Regions from separate parts of the Pseudomonas sp. NPDC078416 genome, predicted to be linked through region 1. Evidence: predicted binding sites of a transcription regulator. Region 1 holds the regulator's gene; the other holds the start of a gene.
What was found. Region 1 encodes sigma-54, which starts transcription at its own class of promoters, with help from an activator protein. Its sites were predicted from a motif close to ANTGGCATNNANNTTGCTNT; they were not measured.

Region 1 (6,322 bases):
AGGGCGGAAGCGCTTCGATTGCCTGACGCAGCTTTTCTGCAATGACACAGGCACCTGCCTTGTCGGTTTCCGGAAGCACCACCATGAATTCTTCACCGCCATACCGGGCGGCGAGGTCACCCGGCCTGCGGATGCTGGCGGCCAGCGTTTGGGCAACGCTGCGCAGAGCGACGTCGCCGCCATGATGCCCGTGCCGATCGTTGAAAGCCTTGAAGTGGTCCACGTCGATCATCAGTAGGGCAAGAGGCCTGCCCGAACGCATGCCGCGCGCCCATTCCTGCTTGAGCACCTGATCCAGCCTGCGCCGATTGGCCAGGCCGGTCAGCCCGTCTGTAGAGGCCAGCCCGGCCAGTTCGCGCTCGGCGTTCTGTCGCAGGCGCAGCTGGCGGCCCAACAGCCAGGACAGCAAAAGGATTCCGACGCACAGCAAACCGGTCGCGCCCGCCACCAGCAGCGCATTGCGTTTCCATACGGCGTAGACGTCATCCCGCGATTGAGCGACCACGACAATCAAGGGCAAGTCTCCAACCCGTGAGAACGTGTAGAGCCGCTGCGCACCATCGAGCTCGGACACCGCCGCAAAGCTGCCGTTGACCTCTTGCAGGATGCGTTTGAAGTTGGGGCGCATGCTGAAGTTCTGGCCGACAAAGGTGCGATTGTTTTCATCGGGTTGCCGGGCGAGCAGGACGCCATCCGCGCTTAGCAGGTTCACAGTGCTGGTAGGGCCGATGTCCAGCGTGCGAAACAATTGGTCGAAGTAGGACAGGCGCATTGATGCACTGGCAATGCCGACAAACTGGCCATTGGCGGAGGGGAGGCGGCGACTGAAGCTGATGCACAGGTCCTTGAAGCCCCAGCGCGACAGAAAAGGTCCGTCGACCACCAGTGCCAGCGAGCCGCTGTCCCGGTGTTTCTGAAAACCCGGCCGATCGGAAAAGTTGTCCTGCCGAGGCGTCAACGAGGTGGAGTCGGCGACGATGCGCCCGGTGTCATCGAGCAGCACCAGGTCGCCCTTGTAAGGCGCCGCCGTGGCCCGGTCGAAGAGCACCAGCTGCCGTAACTCCGGCGAAATCGTCATGACATCGGGGCGTCGCCATGCAGCGATCAGGCCCTGAAGAGAGGTGTCGTACAGCTCGGCATTACGCTGCACATCAGCGTCGATCAGCTGTACCACATTGTTGGCCGAGCGCACTGCGGCTTCGTTGGCGGTGTCCAGCTCCCGAAACAGCAACCAGGTCACGATGGCGAGGATGGCTGCCACGGCCACGGCGCTGCCCAGCATCAGCATCTTCTCGGAACCTGATCTGATCCCTCGCGAAAATGGAGGCATGGCTGTCAGTGGCATCGATCATCTCTGACGGGGAATGGAGGCGTCGTGCAGGCTAGGGACTTATTCGCCTTCGTCAAACTTGTTGTTGATCAGTTCCACCAGTCCTGCCAGCGCGGCATCGGCGTCCTCACCTTCGGTGGCCAGGTGGATCAGGGTGCCCTTGCCGGCAGCCAGCATCATGACGGCCATGATGCTTTTGCCATCGACCATGGTTTCCGGCGTCCGGCCAACCCTGATCTGACACGGGTACTTGCCGGCGACACCCACGAACTTGGCGGCGGCCCGGGCGTGCAGACCCAGCTTGTTGATGATGGTGATTTCTAGAGCGGGCATCGCGATGGAGGTCCTTTCAGCTTAGGTCGCGGTGGCGGACCTGAACATTCTTGAGCGATTGCTGCAGCACCTGACCCAGACGTTCGGTCAGGTAGACAGAGCGGTGGTGTCCGCCGGTGCAGCCAATGGCAATAGTGACGTAGGCGCGGTTGCTGGCGGCGAAGCGGGGCAACCACTTATTAAGGTACGAAAAGATGTCCTGAAACATTTCTTCGACGTCCGGTTGCGCCGCGAGGTAATCGGTAACCGGCTTGTCGAGGCCCGACTGCTCGCGCAGCTCGGGTTTCCAGTAGGGGTTGGGCAGGCAGCGCACGTCGAACACCAGGTCGGCGTCCACGGGCATACCGCGCTTGAAGCCGAAGGATTCGATGAGGAAGGCGGTGCCCGGTTCGGGTTTGTTCAGCAGGCGCAGTTTAAGAATGTCGCGCAGCTGGTAGAGATTCAGGTGCGTGGTGTCGACGGTCAGATCCGCCAGGTCGATGATCGGGCCGAGCAACGTCTTCTCGTCACGGATCGCTTCGGCCAACGAGCGCGTTGCCGTGCTCAGCGGGTGACGACGGCGAGTTTCGGAAAAGCGCTTGAGCAGGGTTGATTCATCGGCGTCGAGGAACAGCACGTCGCACTGGATATGCCGGGCACGAACCTCGGCGAGCATCCGCGGGAATCGCGTCAGGTGACTGGGCAGATTGCGCGCGTCAATCGAGACCGCCAGCAGGGGCTCAGCCAATTCGGTATTGATCAGTGCGCGCTCGGCCAGTTCCGGGAGCAGCCCGGCGGGCAGGTTATCGACGCAATAGAATCCGCTGTCTTCAAGGACATCGAGGGCCGTGCTCTTGCCGGAGCCGGAGCGGCCGCTGACGATGATCATGCGCATGATCAGTGACCGTTCTGGACGTCGATCACGACGTTGTAGAGCTCTTCAGCGGTTTTGGCACCGCGCAGCCGCTTACGCACCTCGGCCTGATCAAGCATGCTGGCGATCTGGCGCAGCAGTTCGAGGTGGGCATCGGTGGCCGCTTCCGGGACCAGCAGCACAAACAGCAGGTCAACCGGTGCGCCGTCGATGGCGTCGAAATCAATGGGTTTTTCGAGATGCAGCACGGCGCTGACAGGCGTTGAACAGCCCTTCAAGCGGCAGTGGGGAATGGCGATGCCATTACCGAATCCGGTAGAGCCGAGCTTTTCACGGGCAATAAGACTTTCAAACACCACCTGCTCATCAAGATCAGGCACTTGCTTGCTGATCACGTTGGCGATGTTTTGGAGTACGGCTTTTTTGCTGCCGCCTGGCACGTTCACAAGTGAACGGCCAGGGGTCAGGATATTTTCAAGTCGGATCATGAGTGGGGAGTGTCAGCGAGCAGTCGCGCCTTGCAGCAGACTTTGCTGTTTTTCCTTATGTTTTTTGAGTTGGCGGTCAAGCTTGTCGGCAAGCAGGTCAATGGCTGCATACATGTCGTCGTGTTCGGCGTTGGCAACCACTTCAGCGCCAGGAACGTGCAGGGTGGCTTCGATCTTCTGCTTGAGCTTCTCGACCTCCATCGTGACCTGCACATTCGTGATCTTGTCGAAATGGCGTTCCAGTCGGGCGAGTTTCTCGCCGATGTAGGTCCGCAGAGGTTCGGTCACTTCCAGCTGGTGTCCACTGATGTTGACTTGCATACAGCTTCTCCTTCGTTGCCAGTGCATTAAGAGGCAGGCGTAATGCCTGCCACTGGAACGCTTTGACGTGTGACCTTTACATCAGTCGCTTGCGTTCGCTGGACGGCGAAATCCCAAGGGATTCGCGGTACTTGGCGACTGTGCGACGGGCCACTTGAATGCCTTGTGCTTCCAGTAAACCAGCGATCTTGCTGTCACTCAACGGCTTTTTCTGATTTTCCGCAGCGACCAGTTTTTTGATGATCGCGCGAATCGCCGTGGACGAGCATTCGCCGCCTTCGGAGGTGCTGACGTGGCTGGAAAAGAAATATTTGAGTTCGTAGATCCCGCGCGGCGTGTGCATGAACTTTTGCGTGGTCACCCGGGAAATCGTCGATTCATGCATGCCGACCGCTTCAGCGATGTCATGCAGAACCAGCGGTTTCATGGCCTCGTCGCCGTACTCGAGGAAGCCGCGCTGGTGTTCAACGATTTGCGTCGCCACCTTCATCAGGGTCTCGTTACGGCTCTGCAGGCTCTTGATGAACCAGCGAGCTTCCTGCAGCTGATTGCGCATGAACGTGTTGTCGGCGCTGGTATCGGCGCGACGCACGAACCCTGCGTACTGGGGATTGACCCGCAGGCGCGGCACGGATTCCTGGTTCAGCTCCACCAGCCAGCGCTCGTTGTCCTTGCGCACGATGACGTCGGGCACGACGTACTCGGCTTCGCTGGACTCGATCTGCGAACCGGGGCGCGGGTTGAGGCTCTGCACCAGTTCGATGACCTGACGCAGGTCGTCTTCCTTGAGCTTCATGCGGCGCATCAGTTGCGCGTAGTCGCGGCTGCCCAACAGGTCGATGTATTCGCTGACCAGCTTCTGCGCTTCCGCCAGCCACCTGGTTTTGGCCGGCAACTGGCGAAGCTGCAGCAGCAGGCATTCGCTCAGGTTGCGAGCACCGATGCCGGCAGGCTCGAACTGCTGAATGCGGTGCAGAACGGCTTCGATTTCGTCCAGCTCGATATCGAGCTCGGGATCGAACGCGTCGAGCATTTCTTCGAGTGTTTCGTCGAGGTAGCCCTGGTTGTTGATGCAGTCGATCAGGGTCACGGCGATCAGGCGGTCGGTGTCCGACATTGGCGCCAGGTTGAGTTGCCAGAGCAGGTGGCTTTGCAGGCTCTCGCCAACGGAGGTGCGGGTGGTGAAATCCCACTCGTCATCGTCGTTGCTGGGCAGGCTGCTGGCGCTGGTTTGGTAGACGTCTTCCCACGCGGTGTCGACGGGCAGCTCGTTGGGAATGCGCTCGTTCCAGTCGCCCTCATCGAGGTTGTCGACGGTTGGCGCCGATTCCTGGTAGGTGGGTTCCTGAACATCAGCGTTGGGCTTTTGCTCTACGTTATCCGCCAGGGGGTCGGCGTTATCGAAATCGTCGCCTTCCTCCTGCCGTTCCAGCATCGGGTTCGACTCCAGCGCCTCCTGAATCTCCTGTTGGAGATCCAGTGTCGACAACTGAAGCAAGCGGATTGCCTGTTGCAGCTGAGGCGTCATCGTCAGCTGCTGGCCCATTCTCAAGACTAGCGAAGGTTTCATGGCAGGGCTTAACACCTTATTCGCCGGCGCACTGCGCGCCATTTACTACCAGGGCGCCGAGGGCGCCAACTTAAGCAAATTATATGCCTGAAGCTGGAGGGTTTGCCTAGAGTGTGATGACAATTAAAAAACGAGGTCGGCGATGGCGCACGTTGCGGGGTACCGCACAACCTCATGTCATCACTGCGGTTACAGGCGGAACTCGTGACCCAGATACACTTCCTTGACCAACTGGTTGGCCAGGATGGATTCGGCGTCGCCTTCGGCAATCAGCTGCCCATCGTTGACGATGTAGGCGGTTTCGCAGATGTCTAGCGTCTCACGCACGTTGTGGTCGGTGATCAGCACGCCGATCCCTTTGGCCTTGAGGTGGTGGATGATCTGCTTGATGTCGCCTACGGAAATAGGGTCGACACCGGCGAAGGGTTCATCGAGCAGAATGAATTTTGGCGAAGTGGCGAGGGCGCGTGCGATTTCCACGCGGCGACGTTCGCCGCCCGACAGGCTCATGCCCAGATTGTCGCGAATGTGGGTGATGTGGAATTCCTGCAGCAGGCTCTCCAGCTCCTTGCGGCGGGCAGCGCGATCGAGCTCTTTGCGGGTCTCCAGGATCGCCATGATGTTGTCCGAGACGGAGAGCTTGCGGAAGATCGACGCTTCCTGTGGCAGGTAGCCAATACCGGCGCGTGCGCGCCCGTGCATCGGCTGGTGGCTGACGTCCTGGTCGTCGATCAGGACGCGACCCTGATCCGCCTGAACCAGCCCGACGATCATGTAGAAACAGGTGGTCTTGCCGGCGCCGTTGGGGCCAAGCAGGCCGACAATCTGGCCGCTCTCGATGGACAGGCTGACGTCACGGACGACCTGGCGGCTTTTGTAGGCCTTGGCCAGGTGTTGGGCTTTCAGCGTCGCCATTACTGGGCCTTCTGCTGGTCGGTTTTCTTTTTCGGCTGGATGACCATGTCGATGCGAGGGCGTGGAGCGGTGATTTTGGTGCCATTGGCACGACCTGCGTTCACGACCTGCTTGACGGTGTCATAGACGATTTTCTCGCCTTCGGACGTATTGCCGTCGTTCACAACCTTGGCCTTGTCGATCAGCACAATGCGGTTCTGGGCCGCGAAGTACTGGATGGTGACACCCCATGCCTGAACGATCGGCTTGTCCACCGATGGCTTCTGCTCGTAATAGGCCAGGTTGCCCACGGACGTGAATACGTCCACGTCGCCTTGCGGTGTACGGGTGATGGTCACGGTGTTGCCGGTGATCTTCATCGTGCCCTGGGTAATGATGACATTGCCTTTGTAAGTGGCGATGCCTTGCTTGTCGTCCAGCTGCGCGTCATCCGACTGGATGTGGATGGGTTGATCGCGATCCGTCGGCAGAGACCAGGCGCTCGCGCTTCCCAGTGCTGCGCCCAGGCCGAG
Region 2 (6,322 bases), on a different contig from region 1:
AGCGCCTGGGGCATTTTCAGGGGCAGGTACGGCTGGCCGAGGCCAAGCTGGGTGAGCTGGACAAGTTTCGCTCTGATTATCAGCAGCAGTGGATCGACAAGGGCGCCCATGGGGTGTCGGGTCAGTGGCTGATGAATTATCAGCGCTTTCTCAATCAATTGGAGACGGCGGTGGCACAGCAGCGTCAGAGTCTGGCGTGGCATGAGAATAATCTGAACAAGGCGCGCGGCGAGTGGCAGAAGGCGTATGCGCGGGTGGAGGGGCTGCGTAAGTTGGTGCAGCGGTATATCGATGAGGCGCGTGCGCTGGAAGATAAACGCGAGCAGAAATTGCTGGATGAGTTGGTACAGAGATTGCCCAAGACGGAGCAGTTTTAGGAGCTTGAGATCAAGAGCATCTGCCTGGGGGCAGATTGTTTCGCCTTCGGCGAGTTACTTTAAAAAGCACTAAAAGTAACCAAAAGTGCCTGCTCCTGGTTTGGCCCTCCTGCGTCGGGTTCCCTCGCTCCGGTCTTGCTCCGTGGGCCCGCGCCGAACGGACATCCATGTCCTGACGGCGCTCTCGCCGCATCCATGCGGCTCGGCCAACTGCGCAAAACCTCCGCTCGGCCTGCACCCAAGTCGCGTTTTGTGGTGTTTGGGCTGGCGTGGGAGAAGATCAAAAGCAATGCAAAGCAAAGCAACGGTAGGGCTGAATGGTATTACGGTAGGGCTTAAGGTTATTGGTGAGTGATCGGGCTGGAAAAATACCCGGCGCTTCTGGGCTACCGCGTTGAAGATGGGTATGAGGTCTGTAGGAGCCGGCTTGCTGGCGAACGCGGTTGATCATTCACTGCTGTGGTGCCTGGCCGGACGCATTCGCCAGCAAGCCGGCTCCTACAGGGAAATTGCATCCGGTCATTGAGAATGTACGAAAGGCCACCGAAACACCGCGCGCACCCGTGGGACCGGCTTCAGCCGGGAAGCTTTTGATCTGCTTTTGATCCGCTTTTGATTTTCGTACACAGAAATCCCAAACACCGCCAATCGCGACTTGGGTGCAGGCTGAACGCAGACGACGCGGAGTGGGTCGAGCGGCATGGATGCCGCGAGAGCGCCGTCAGGACATGGATGTCCGTTCGGCGCGGGCCCACGGAGCGTCGTCGGAGTGAGGGAACCCGACGAAGTCGGGCCAAACCAGGAGCAAGCACCCTTGGTTACTTGGGGTGCTTTTCCAAGTAACTCGCCGAAGGCGAAACAGTCTGCCCCCAGGCAGACGCTCTTAGTCCTGAAAGCCAAGTAAAAGCTAACGATTTGCCACGCCTCACAAGGGCTGCTAAAACTCAAGCGTCTGGCGCTGTTTCATACAAGGAATTTGCCAATGTCAGTTACCTCCGAACGTTCCGCCGATGGCCAAGAACTGATCATCATCATCAAAGGACGCTTCGACTTTTCGACGCACCAGGATTTCCGCGGCGCCTACGAAAAAGAAACCCAGGCCAAACGCTACACGGTTGACCTGAGCGGCACGACCTACCTCGACAGTTCGGCGCTGGGTATGCTGCTCCTGCTGCGTGACCACGCCGGTGGCGAGAGAGCCGAAGTCCAACTGGTCAACTGCAACGCCGACGTCCACAAAATCCTCACCATCTCCAATTTTTCCAAACTCTTCAAAATCGCCTGATGATTTCGTCTGCCTCCGATCGCCTGACGGTCCTCATCGCCGATGACAACGTCAGCGACAGGATGCTCCTGTCCGCCATCGTCAGCCGCCAGGGCCATGACGTTCTGACCGCCAGCGACGGCGCCGAAGCCGTCGGGCTGTTCGAGCGTCGGCGGCCGCAACTGGTGCTGATGGACGCCATGATGCCGGTCATGGACGGTTTCGAAGCGGCGCGCCAGATCAAGACCCTCGCGGGTGACGCGCTGGTGCCGATCATCTTCCTGACGTCGCTGACCGAAGGCGAAGACCTCGCCCGTTGCCTCGACGCCGGGGGTGACGACTTCATTGCCAAGCCCTACAACCAAGTGGTGCTGGCCGCCAAGATCAACGCCATGAACCGCCTGCGCGTGTTGCAGGAAACCGTCCTGCACCAGCGCGACCTGATCACCCGCCACCATAAATACCTGCTCAACGAACAACGCGTGGCCAAGGCGGTGTTCGACCAGATCGCCCACTCCGGGTGCCTGAGTTCGCGCAACATCCGTTACCTGCAATCGCCCTACGCGCTGTTCAACGGCGACCTGCTGCTCGCCGCGTGGTCGCCGTCCGGCAACATGCACTTGCTGCTGGGGGATTTCACCGGCCATGGTTTGCCGGCAGCGGTGGGGGCGATGCCGCTGGCCGAAGTGTTCTACGGCATGACCGCCAAGGGTTACGGCTTGCCCGAAACCCTGCGGGAGATGAACGCCAAGCTCAAACGCATCCTGCCGGTCGACATGTTCTGCTGCGCCGCGCTGCTGTGCCTTAACTTCAAGCAGCAACTGGTCGAGGTCTGGAACGGCGGCCTGCCGGATGGGTACCTGCTGCACGGCGACGGCCGGGCGCATACGCCGCTGATCTCGTCGAACGTGCCCCTTGGTGTGTTGAGCGCCGGCAGCTTTGATGACAACACCCAAGTGTACCCGTTTGGCCCGGGGGATCGGGTCTTTCTGTTGTCCGACGGCGTTGTGGACAGCACCGGTCAGGACGGCGAACTGTTCGGCGCCCGGCGTTTGCAGAACGTGCTGGTGAGCAACCGCAACCCGGCGCTGCTGATCGAAGAAGTGCAATGGGCCCTGGCGCGGTTTCGCGGCCAGGCGCGAGACGACGTGAGCATGGTCGAAGTGGCATTCACCGAACCTGACGCGCTCGGCCCGCCTTCTGTCATCTACACCGACAGCGGCGATTCCAGCCCGCTGGATTGGTCCGCTTCGTTCGAGTACCGCGCGGCAACCCTCAAGCGCTTCAACCCGCTGCCGTATCTGTTGCAGCTGGTACAGGAGGTCCATGGCTTGCGCATGCAGAGCAGCGAGCTGTATATCGTGCTGTCGGAGCTGTACAGCAATGCGCTGGAACATGGCGTTCTCGGGCTCGACTCGGCGCTGAAACGCGACGCCGCAGGTTTTGGGCTTTACTATCAGCAACGCGCCGAACGCCTCGATCGTCTGGAAGACGGTTTTATCCGCATCGATTTCCAGATCGTTCCGGACGGCGAGGGCGGTCGCCTGACGGTGCGGGTGCAGGACAGCGGCGCGGGTTTCGATTCCGATCGCGTGCTGGCGCTGCCGCCGGCAGTCACCCAATTGTCCGGGCGCGGCCTTGCGCTGGTGCGGCAACTCAGCGACCGGTGTCAGTGGTCCGATGATGGCCGGACGGCCAGCGTGGAATTTGTCTGGGAGGGTCTGGCATAATCCGCGCGTCTTGATCAAGGAGTGAACAAGTGTCGAATAATCCTGTGGACTTCAACGTGCTCAGCACGCTGCGTGACGTAATGGAAGCTGAATACCCGGCGCTGCTGAAGGTGTTCATTTCCGATTCCGTCAACCGTGTCAACGACATGACCCTGTTGTTGCGTGACCCTTCCTTCACTGCCGCCTCGCTGCAACGCCTCGGCCTGATGGCCCACAGCTTCAAGGGCAGCACCGGCAATATGGGCGCCACCCACTTGTCCGAACTCTGCCTGCAACTGGAAGAACAGGGGCGCGGGTCAGTGGCGGCGGACGACGCCCTGATAAGGCTGCTGGTGTCCGAGATCAAGGAGGAATTCTGCGCCGTCAGGAAGGTTTTCGAAGACGAACTGCAGCTCTGCCATGCCAGCCACTGAGCCTGGCGTCCTCCCCGGTTTTCAACCTGAAGCACGCCTTTAATCCAGCCAGTCGGCGCAGTTGGCCCGCCATTTGCTTTGTCTCTCTGCAATTGTGCTCTTGCGGAGATTCACATGGCCCTCGCCAACAACCCATTACTGACCGCTTTGACAGCGGCCAAAGTCCAGAAAGCCGGGAATACCTCGCCGGCAAAGGCGCCGGACCCCGTCAAGCACAGCACTTCCAGCTTCTCTGACGTGTTCGCCAAGCAGGCGCCCGTCAAGTCCCACAGTGCGGATAACTCATCGGCAAAGGCGGCAAGCGCCAAGAGTTCGGTAGCGGACGACAAGCCCGCCGCCAGCCATACGTCTGCCGCTGACAACAAGACCGTTGCCGATAACGGCAATGGGTTGCCTGCCAAGCCGGTGAACGGCAAGGCCGACGATGAGGCAGGCGCGGGCAAAGGTAAGGATGACGGCAAGGATGACGCCTCCGACAGCGGGCAGGACCAGACGGTGGCAGATGCGCCTGTGGCCGATCCTGCGCTGGACCCGACCCTGGCCGTCACGCCGCCGGTTCAAGAGCCTGTGGCCGTCGCGCCTCCCGTTCAACCGGTGGTGGATCCGGCGCTCCTCGCCGCCGCGCTGCCAGTGATGCCGCCGCCTGCCGTGCAAGCGCCGACCGACGCAACCGATGTAACCGACGCTGCCGGCGACGGTTTCGATCCGTCCGCCGATCCGCTGGAAGGCTTGACCGCCGTGCAAGTCGCTCTGGAAAACAAGGCGCAGCAGACGGCCCGGAACAACGGTGTGCAGGGCGACGGAAAAGGCGGGGGCAAGCAAGACCCGAACGCCGATCCTTCGCAGCTGCTGGCCACTAACCTGGCGGCGCTGGGCGACCAACCCGTGGACAAGAGCACCACCGAAGGCGGCGGCGACAAAGCGTTCAGCGGCCTGCTGGCTGACGGCCTGAAAGACGTGAAGGGCGCCACCAGTGATACACGGGTGGACAACTTCGCCGACCGGCTGGCGGCGTTGTCCCAGGCCGCTCAGGTGAAAAACACCTCGGCGGCTCCGGCCACGCCACTGCTCAATCAGCCCTTGGCGATGAATCAGGGGGGATGGACCGAAGGTGTGGTCAACCGCGTGATGTACCTGTCGAGCCAGAACCTCAAGCAGGCGGACATCCAGCTGGAGCCTGCTGAACTGGGCCGTCTGGACATCCGCGTCAATATGGCGGCGGACCAGCAGACCCAGGTCACGTTCATGAGCGCCCACGTTGGCGTGCGTGAAGCGCTGGAAAGCCAGATGTCCCGGCTGCGTGATTCCTTCGTCCAGCAGGGCATGGGGCAGGTCAACGTCAACGTCTCCGACCAGTCCCAGGGCTGGCAGCAACAGGCTCAGCAGCAGTCGGGCGGCGACGGTCAGCGCAACGGCGGCGGCAGCCGTGTCAACGGTGCCGGTGGCAGCGACCTCATCGCCGACGGCGCCCCGGTGGACGCCGCTTCGGCCGCCGCCAGCGCGCCGCTGACCGTCGTGGGTTCCAGCGCAGTCGATTATTACGCCTGATCTAGCGGCAAGCCTACTTCTGCCGAAGGCGTAGGAGCGTGGCTGGTCCCGCGATCGGCTGCGCAGCAGTCGTGAAACCTGAATCCTTGATCCCGTCTGACACACCGCGTCAACCGGTTTACTGCCGCTGCGCACCAGATCGCGGGACAAGCCACGCTCCTACGCCCTTCGGGCAGAATCCAAAGCCAACATCGTGGTTTCGCCCTTCAGGCAGAATCCAAAGCCAACATCGTGGTTCCAACCGCCAGGCATAATCAGCCGACCCCTCGCGCCAACTCTGGCACAACCCTTGCTCTTCCTCTGTCACGCAACACCGAACCCCTTGGATAGTGACGGATTATTGGCATGGCGAAGAGTGACGACGCAGCAGTGGCGGACCCTGCGAAAAAGGGCAAGTTAAAGATCATCATCCTCATTGTGGTGGGGTTGCTGCTGGCCATTGGTGTGTCGGTAGGCGCGACCTGGTTCATCATGCACAAGGCCGAGAGCAAGCCCGATGCAGCCGCCATTGCAGAAGCGGCGAATGCCAAAAAAGAGGCGATCTTCGAACCGCTGACGCCGCCCTTCGTCGTCAACTACAACGTCAACGGCCGTCAGCGCTACATGCAGGTCAGCATCACTTTGCTGGCCCGCGACAAGGCCGACCTCGAAGCGTTGAAAGCGCACATGCCGGTCATCCGTAATAACCTGGTGATGATGTTCTCCGGTCAGCCATTCGATACCATCGCAACGCCGGTGGGCATGGAAATGCTGCGCCAGAAGGCTGCAGCCGTGGTCCAGGAAGTGGGCCAGAAAGAGCTGAGCAAGAGCGTGATCGAACAGGTACTTTTCACTAACTACGTACTGCAGTAGGACCACGACATGGCCGTGCAAGACCTGCTGTCCCAGGATGAGATCGACGCGCTGTTGCATGGCGTCGACGACGGTCTGGTACAGACCGATAGTGTTGCCGAGCCTGGCAGCGTAAAGAGTTATGACCTGACCAGTCAG

Region 2: a site for sigma-54 is predicted at 3,845-3,864, ahead of ACQKEN_RS09345 (flagellar hook-length control protein FliK). Genes of this name have one in related genera too.

Annotation. Positions count from the first base shown of each region.
Region 1 covers NZ_JBNNGV010000027.1:12,891-19,212, forward strand. The annotation lists gene ACQKEN_RS20095 (sensor domain-containing diguanylate cyclase) at 1-1,288, opposite strand, end outside; gene ACQKEN_RS20100 (HPr family phosphocarrier protein) at 1,391-1,663, opposite strand; gene rapZ (RNase adapter RapZ) at 1,680-2,537, opposite strand; gene ptsN (PTS IIA-like nitrogen regulatory protein PtsN) at 2,540-3,004, opposite strand; gene hpf (ribosome hibernation-promoting factor, HPF/YfiA family) at 3,017-3,325, opposite strand; gene ACQKEN_RS20120 (RNA polymerase factor sigma-54) at 3,402-4,895, opposite strand; gene lptB (LPS export ABC transporter ATP-binding protein) at 5,085-5,810, opposite strand; gene lptA (lipopolysaccharide transport periplasmic protein LptA) at 5,810-6,322, opposite strand, start outside.
Region 2 covers NZ_JBNNGV010000006.1:149,705-156,026, reverse strand. The annotation lists gene fliJ (flagellar export protein FliJ) at 1-377, shown strand, start outside; gene ACQKEN_RS09360 (STAS domain-containing protein) at 1,360-1,662, shown strand; gene ACQKEN_RS09355 (ATP-binding SpoIIE family protein phosphatase) at 1,662-3,371, shown strand; gene ACQKEN_RS09350 (Hpt domain-containing protein) at 3,401-3,784, shown strand; gene ACQKEN_RS09345 (flagellar hook-length control protein FliK) at 3,899-5,332, shown strand; gene fliL (flagellar basal body-associated protein FliL) at 5,678-6,184, shown strand; gene fliM (flagellar motor switch protein FliM) at 6,194-6,322, shown strand, end outside.